One region of the Rhizobium sp. 01L410 genome, then DNA from elsewhere that is predicted to be linked to it. Evidence: riboswitches for the same ligand, from Rfam matches in the RefSeq annotation. Region 1 holds a riboswitch; the other holds the start of a gene.
The links. A riboswitch is a leader RNA that binds a small molecule or an ion and turns the genes downstream of it on or off. The one in region 1 is predicted to bind S-adenosylmethionine.
Positions count from the first base shown of each region.

Region 2: it holds a riboswitch for S-adenosylmethionine, as region 1 does, so the genes downstream of both, metA (homoserine O-acetyltransferase MetA) here and AC1DV9_RS07540 (O-succinylhomoserine sulfhydrylase) in region 1, are expected to answer to the same signal.

Region 1 is NZ_JBFTST010000003.1:65,928-69,332, forward strand. Features, by position in the region: gene AC1DV9_RS07525 (methyl-accepting chemotaxis protein) at 1-441, shown strand, start outside; tRNA gene AC1DV9_RS07530 (tRNA-Gly) at 532-605, opposite strand; gene AC1DV9_RS07535 (2'-deoxycytidine 5'-triphosphate deaminase) at 649-1,743, opposite strand; SAM riboswitch at 1,817-1,895, shown strand; gene AC1DV9_RS07540 (O-succinylhomoserine sulfhydrylase) at 1,937-3,121, shown strand; gene apaG (Co2+/Mg2+ efflux protein ApaG) at 3,334-3,405, shown strand, end outside.
Region 2 is NZ_JBFTST010000004.1:205,347-208,751, reverse strand. Features, by position in the region: gene AC1DV9_RS10690 (aldose epimerase family protein) at 1-826, opposite strand, end outside; gene metA (homoserine O-acetyltransferase MetA) at 964-1,887, opposite strand; SAM riboswitch at 1,953-2,030, opposite strand; gene AC1DV9_RS10680 (ABC transporter ATP-binding protein/permease) at 2,177-3,405, shown strand, end outside.

The sequences.
Region 1 (3,405 bases):
AACCAGCACGTCCACGCCATCGCCGAGGCCGCGCGCGAGCAATCGACCGGCTTGCAGGAGATCAACACGGCTGTGAACACCATGGACCAGGGCACGCAGCAGAATGCCGCGATGGTCGAGGAAAGCACCGCCGCCAGCCACAGCCTGGCAACCGAAGCGGCATCGCTGAACAACCTTCTTTCGGAGTTCAGGCTGACCGGAACCGGTGGCTTTGCCGCCGCGGCACCCGCCTCACATTCCGCTCCCCGCCCGGCCGCAGCACCCCGCCCAGCACCGGCCCGCGCAGCCAACCCGCGCCCAGCCTCGATCCGCGTCGCCAACGAAGGAACCGCAAGGCCCGCCGCATCACCGGCGCGCGCACTCGGCCAGAAACTCGCCAGCGCCTTTGGCAAGAGCAGCCCGGCGGCGGAAAGCAAGGAAGCCGACTGGACGGAGTTCTGAGCAACCGGAAATCAAAACGTCAAATGAGCGGCTCCGGCCGCTCATTTCATTTTAAGTGCAGGGAAAACTGGAGCGGGTGAAGTGCGTAAATGGAGCGGGTGAAGGGAATCGAACCCTCGTATTCAGCTTGGGAAGCTGCTGCTCTACCATTGAGCTACACCCGCGTGCCCGAAGCCTTCCAACAGATGGGAGGCGGTGTCAAGGCGGTCAGATGCGGAAGTGTTTCGACAGCTTGAGGCCTTGGGCCTGGTAATTGGAGCCGAGGCCGGAGCCGTAGAGGCTTTCGGGTTTTTCCAGCATGTGCTCGTAGATCAGGCGGCCAACGATCTGGCCGTCTTCGAGGATGAAGGGGACCTCGTGGCTGCGCACTTCGAGAACGGCGCGGCTGCCGCGACCGCCGGCGGGAGCGTGGCCGAAACCCGGATCGAAGAAGCCGGCGTAGTGGACGCGGAATTCGCCGACCAAGGGGTCGAAGGGGGTCATCTCGGCGGCGTAATGCGGGGGCACGTGCACGGCTTCGCGGGAGACGAGGATGTAGAACTCGTCCGGGTCGAGGATCAGCTCGTTGCGGCCGCGGCTATAGAGCGGCTCCCAGAAATCGAAAATGTCGTGCTGGGCCTTCTTGTCGACATCGACGACGGCGGTGTGGTGCTTGCCGCGATAGCCGATCAGGCCTTCCTTGTCGCCTGCGAGATCGATCGACAGGGCAATGCCGCCGCCTGAGACGTTCGGCTTGGCGCTGGCGACCAGCGTCTCGCTGTCATGCAGCGCCTGAAGGTCCGGTTCGCCAAGAATGGAATGGCCGACGCGGAAGCGGATCTGCGACAGGCGCGAGCCGCGGCGCACGACGATCGGAAAGGTGCGCGGGCTGATTTCGAGATAGAGCGGGCCGGAATAGCCGGCCGGGATCTTGTCGAACTCCTGCGCGTAGTCAGTGATGACGCGCGTGAAGATATCGAGGCGGCCGGTCGAGCTCTTCGGGTTGGCGGAGGCCGACATGCCGGCCGGCAGATCGACACGCTCCATCAGGGGAACGATATAGACGCAGCCGGTTTCGAGGACAGCCCCTTCGGAGAGATCGATGACATGCAGGCTCAGGCGATCGAGCTTGTCCGAGACGAGATGCGAAGGGCCGGGCATGAAGCTGGCGCGCACCCGGAACGCCTTGGCGCCAAGGCGCAGGTCGAGGCTTGCCGGCTGGATCTGGTCACGGTCGAGTTCCCGTTCGGAGATCAGGCGGCCGGTCTCAAACAACGCAGCAATGGCACGATCGGCCAAAATTCCAGTTTCGCGAGCCATCATGCTCCATCCATAGTTCGTGGCCGACAAAACCAAATACGGGGAATTGACGCAAGCAGCTAACGGCAGTATTGCAGCTTTATCCCGTGGTGATTTGGCCGGTCGGCTTGCAGCCACGTTAAACAAGTGGCTAAAAAGACCGGGTATGAAACCGGTCTGCTTTTGCGGCCGGTTTTTTTGTTTTTGAGGTGATGGCATGAGCAAGTCCTGGCGCCCTGCAACCCAACTCGTTCACGGAGGCACTCTGCGCTCGCAATATGGCGAGATGTCGGAGGCAATCTACCTGACGCAAGGTTTCGTCTACGACACGTCGGAGGCGGCCGAGGCCCGCTTCAAGGGCGAGACCGAAGGCTTCATCTACGCCCGCTACGGCAGCCCCACCAACGACATGTTCGAGAAGCGCATGTGCGCACTTGAGGGCGCGGAAGATGCGCGCGCCACGGCCTCCGGCATGGCCGCCGTCACCGCTGCAATCCTCTGCCAGCTGAAGGCTGGCGACCATATCGTTGCGGCCCGCGCCCTCTTCGGCTCCTGCCGCTGGGTGGTCGAGACGCTGGCGCCGAAATACGGCATCGAATGCACGCTCGTTGACGGCCGATACCTGGAAAACTGGGAAAAGGCGATCACGCCGAAGACCAAAGTGTTCTTCCTGGAAAGCCCGACCAACCCGACACTCGAGATCGTGGATATCGCCGGCGTTGCCAAGCTCGCCAACCAGGTCGGCGCCAAGGTCGTGGTCGACAACGTCTTTGCGACGCCGCTCTTCCAGAAGCCTCTGGAGCTCGGCGCTCACATCGTCATCTATTCGGCGACCAAGCACATCGACGGCCAGGGCCGCTGCCTCGGCGGCGTCGTGCTCTCCGACAAGGCGTGGATCGACGAGCACCTGCACGACTACTTCCGCCACACTGGCCCGGCCATGTCGCCGTTCAACGCATGGACGCTCCTGAAGGGCATCGAGACGCTGCCGCTGCGTGTGGCCCAGCAGACCAGGAATGCCGCAAAGATTGCCGATTTCCTGGCCGAGCAGAAGCAGGTTGCACGCGTCATTTATCCCGGCCGCAAGGACCATCCGCAGGCCGATATCATCGCCAAGCAGATGACCGGCGGCTCGACGCTGGTCTGCTTCGAGCTGAAGGGCGGCAAGGACGCAGCCTTCAAGCTGCAGAACGCGCTCGACGTGGTAACGATCTCGAACAATCTCGGCGATACGCGCAGCCTGATCACCCATCCGGCAACGACAACGCACAAGAATCTTTCGGATGAGGCCCGTGCCGAACTCGGCATTTCGGCCGGCACCGTGCGTCTTTCGGCGGGCATCGAAGATACCGACGATCTGCTGGAAGATTTCGCCCAGGCTCTGTCGAAGATCCCGGCTTAAGCAGCAAGCCGCCGGACTTGCCGGTCCGGCGGCCCGCCCCACCTAAAGCTTCAGTCAGCTCTGCTTTATTAGAGTCATTAACTTTGAATGTTAGGATTAACAATCAAAACGGCGTGCAATCGCCTGTATTTGGCTGATGATACGGTGGCATTTCTTGACGGAGCCAATGCCGTATAAGATACGAGTAAGATATCCTGACTAAGGTGTAAGGCATGTACCGGGCCCTCACACGCGATATAGAAGTTGTTGTCGAGCCGTTTTATCTGGAGGAGCAATCCGATCCG
Region 2 (3,405 bases), on a different contig from region 1:
CGCCAGGTTCGGTCGTGCGCACTTCCATCGACACGCCGGAATTGAGGCTGCGGGCCAGCACGGCGGTGCGCTTGGCGACACGCTCCTTCGACAGGCAGAAATTATGATCGTAGAGCGCCTGTTCCGAACCTTCGAAACGCTTCATCGGCGCCATTTCGCGGAAATCGAAAGCCGTGCCGTCGACCGGGCGCAGTTCCCCGGTCGGGATCTGCCGCTCGTCGGTCGGCAGATAGTGATCGGCCGCGATCATGATATCGTGGCCAAGCGCGTCATCGCGGCCGTCCAGATTGAAATAGGCGTGCTGGCAGACATTGGCGAGCGTCGGCTGGTCGGACGTCGATTCATAGACGATCGAGAACTCGCCGTTGCCGTGAACCCGGTAGGTGGCCTGGATCGTGCAATTGCCCGGATAGCCGGCGCGGCCATCGGGATCGACGATCTTCAGGACAACGCGATCGACGGCATGCTCGACGATCGTCCAGTTGCGCTTGGCAATGTTGTCGCTGCCGCCATGCAGATGCGAAACGCCCTTTTCGTTGAGCTCCAGCTGGTAGTCCTTGCCGTCGAGCGTGAACTTGCCGCCGCCGATGCGGTTGGCGCAGCGCCCGGGCGTCGCACCGAAATAGGAGGAGTAGGCCGGATATTCGGAAAACTTGTCGAAGCCGAGCAGCAGCGGGGCATCGTGGCCGTCGAGCCTGAGATCCTGGATGACAGCGCCCCAGCTCATGATCTTGGCTGTCAGACCGCCGCCTTTGATCTCGACGCGATAGACGGTTTCTCCGTCTTTCGTCGTTCCGAAAACTTCCCGCTTGAGCTCTTCCGCCATTATACCATCGTCCTGAAATCTGTTCGCATCCGGCAGCGAAACTGCCCCCATTTGCCGCGAACCGCAACTGCCAATGCCAAAAAAGAAATGCCGCTGCGGCAAAGGCAGCAGCATAGCATCAACAGTTTGATAAGCCGTCAGATTTTCGTGCCGATCTCGTTGAGGTCGTAGGACGTCGTCTGATAGATTTCATTGATCCAGTTGCCGAAGAGCAGATGTGCATGACTGCGCCAGCGATTTTGCGGCGGCAGCGCCGGGTCGTTGTGCGGGAAGTAGTTGTGCGGCATCTTGATCGGCACGCCGGCATTCACGTCGCGGAAATATTCGTCCGACAGCGACGTCGAATCGTATTCGACATGGTTGAAGATGTAGAGGCGTTTGCTGGCCTCTTCCTGAACCAGACAGACGCCCATCTCGTTTGATTCCATCAGGATCTCGAGACCCTGCGCCTTTTCGATGTCGCCGCGGCGCACTTCCGTCCAGCGCGACACCGGAATCTCGAAATTGTCCGAGAAGCCGTTGAGATAGACCGAGGACGGCTTCAGGTTCTTGTGGCGATAAACGCCGAATGCCTTCTCCTTCAGCTCATGCTTGGGAACGCCGTGGAAGTGGTAGATCGCCGCCATCGCGCCCCAGCAGACGTTCATCGTCGAATGCACGTTGGTGCGCGTCCACTCGAAGATTTCCTGCATCTCGCTCCAATAGTTGACGTCCTCGAAGGGCATCAGCTCGATCGGCGCGCCGGTGATGATGAAGCCGTCGAACTTGCGATGCTTCACCTCTTCCCAGGTCTGGTAGAAGGCCAGCAGATGGTCTTCCGACGTGTTCTTGGCCTTATGGTTGCCGACCCTGATCAGCGACAGCTCGACCTGCAGCGGCGAGGCGCCGACAAGGCGCGCCATCTGCACTTCAGTCTTGATCTTGTTCGGCATGAGGTTGAGAAGCCCGATCTGAAGCGGGCGGATATCCTGGCGGATAGCCACTGTCTCAGTCATCACCCGCACACCCTCCTGAACGAGGGTTTCGAAAGCGGGCAGCGTGTCAGGAATCTTGATGGGCATTGCATTCACTCGATCGAACAGGACAACCGGCAAATAAAAAAACCGGTGGCGAAAAAAGAATCGCTACCGGTCCGCACGCGGCCCTTTAGCGACTTATTTAACGTGGCTGCAAGCCGGCCGGCCAAATCACCACGATCCTCTAGATAGCGCTGACAGCGCCGCGAATCAATCGTGATTCGCAACCTGCACTTTGAGCTAGGTAACTCACGCATTAATGACTGGTAGAATCTGTTGATGGACAGCACGCGCTACCATGTTAATCAGGGATGATGCTGTACAGGAATGCATGATGACGGACGACGCCAAAGGCGGGGCTGTCGGCCAGCGGCAAGATAGGGTCGGATACGATCTCAGCCTCGGCTATCGCCTCAAATTGATGTTTCTAGCCTTCTGGGCTTCGAAAGTGCGCGGCAAGATCCTGTCTCTCGCCGCCATCCTTATGTTCGTCATCTTGGCGACGGCCTACGGTCAGGTCGTTCTCAACCGCTGGAACGCGCCGTTCTATGATTCGCTGCAGCGGCGCGATGTCGGCGAGTTCTTCCATCAGCTTCAGATTTTCGGTCTGATCGCCGGCTCTCTGCTACTTCTCAATGTCGGCCAGGCCTGGCTTAACCAGATGACGGCGCTCTATATGCGCGAGGGCCTGACCCGCGATCTCGTCGATCAATGGCTGAAGCACAAGCGGGCCCTGCGGCTGGCCTCGAGCGGGCTGATCGGCGTCAATCCGGACCAGCGCCTGCATGAGGACGCCCGCAACCTTGCCGAAAGCACCACCGGCCTCGTTCTCGGCCTCATCCAGTCGACGATCCTGCTCGTCAGCTTCATCGGCGTGCTCTGGGAGCTGTCGAGCGGCTTCGTCTTCCACTTCCGCACCTATTCCTTCGCCATCCCCGGCTACATGGTCTGGGCCGCCGTCTTCTACGCCGCGTCGGCATCGATCCTCAGCCAAATCGTCGGCCGAAAGCTGGTGCCGATCAACGCCGAGCGCTTCTCCAAGGAAGCCGAACTCCGCTTCTCGCTGATGCACGCCAACGAGAATATGCCGGCGATTACCGTCGCCAGAGGCGAGGAAAACGAGCGCCAGCGCATCAACACCGATATCAGCACGGTTCTCGCCGTCCTCAAGCGCCTGACTATGGCCAACACCAACCTCACCTGGGTTTCCGCCGGTTACGGCTGGCTGGTCATCGTCATCCCGATCATCGTCGCCGCGCCCGCCTATTTCTCCGGCGGCCTGACCTTCGGTGAGCTGATGATGTCGGTCGGCGCCTTCAACCAGGTCAATACGGCGCTGCGCTGGTATGTCGCCAATTTCGGCCCGATCGCCGAATGGCGCGCGACGCTGAACCGCGTGACCGATTTCCGCCATGCGCTTGAGCATATGGATGAGCCGCTCAATCCGAAGAATGTCATCGCCTACGAGGATACGGCTGCAGACAGGCTTGTGATGAAGAACGTCACCATCGCCGCCAAGCTCGGCGAAGAAGTCGATCAGTGCGGCGGCTTCCGCCTGCACGA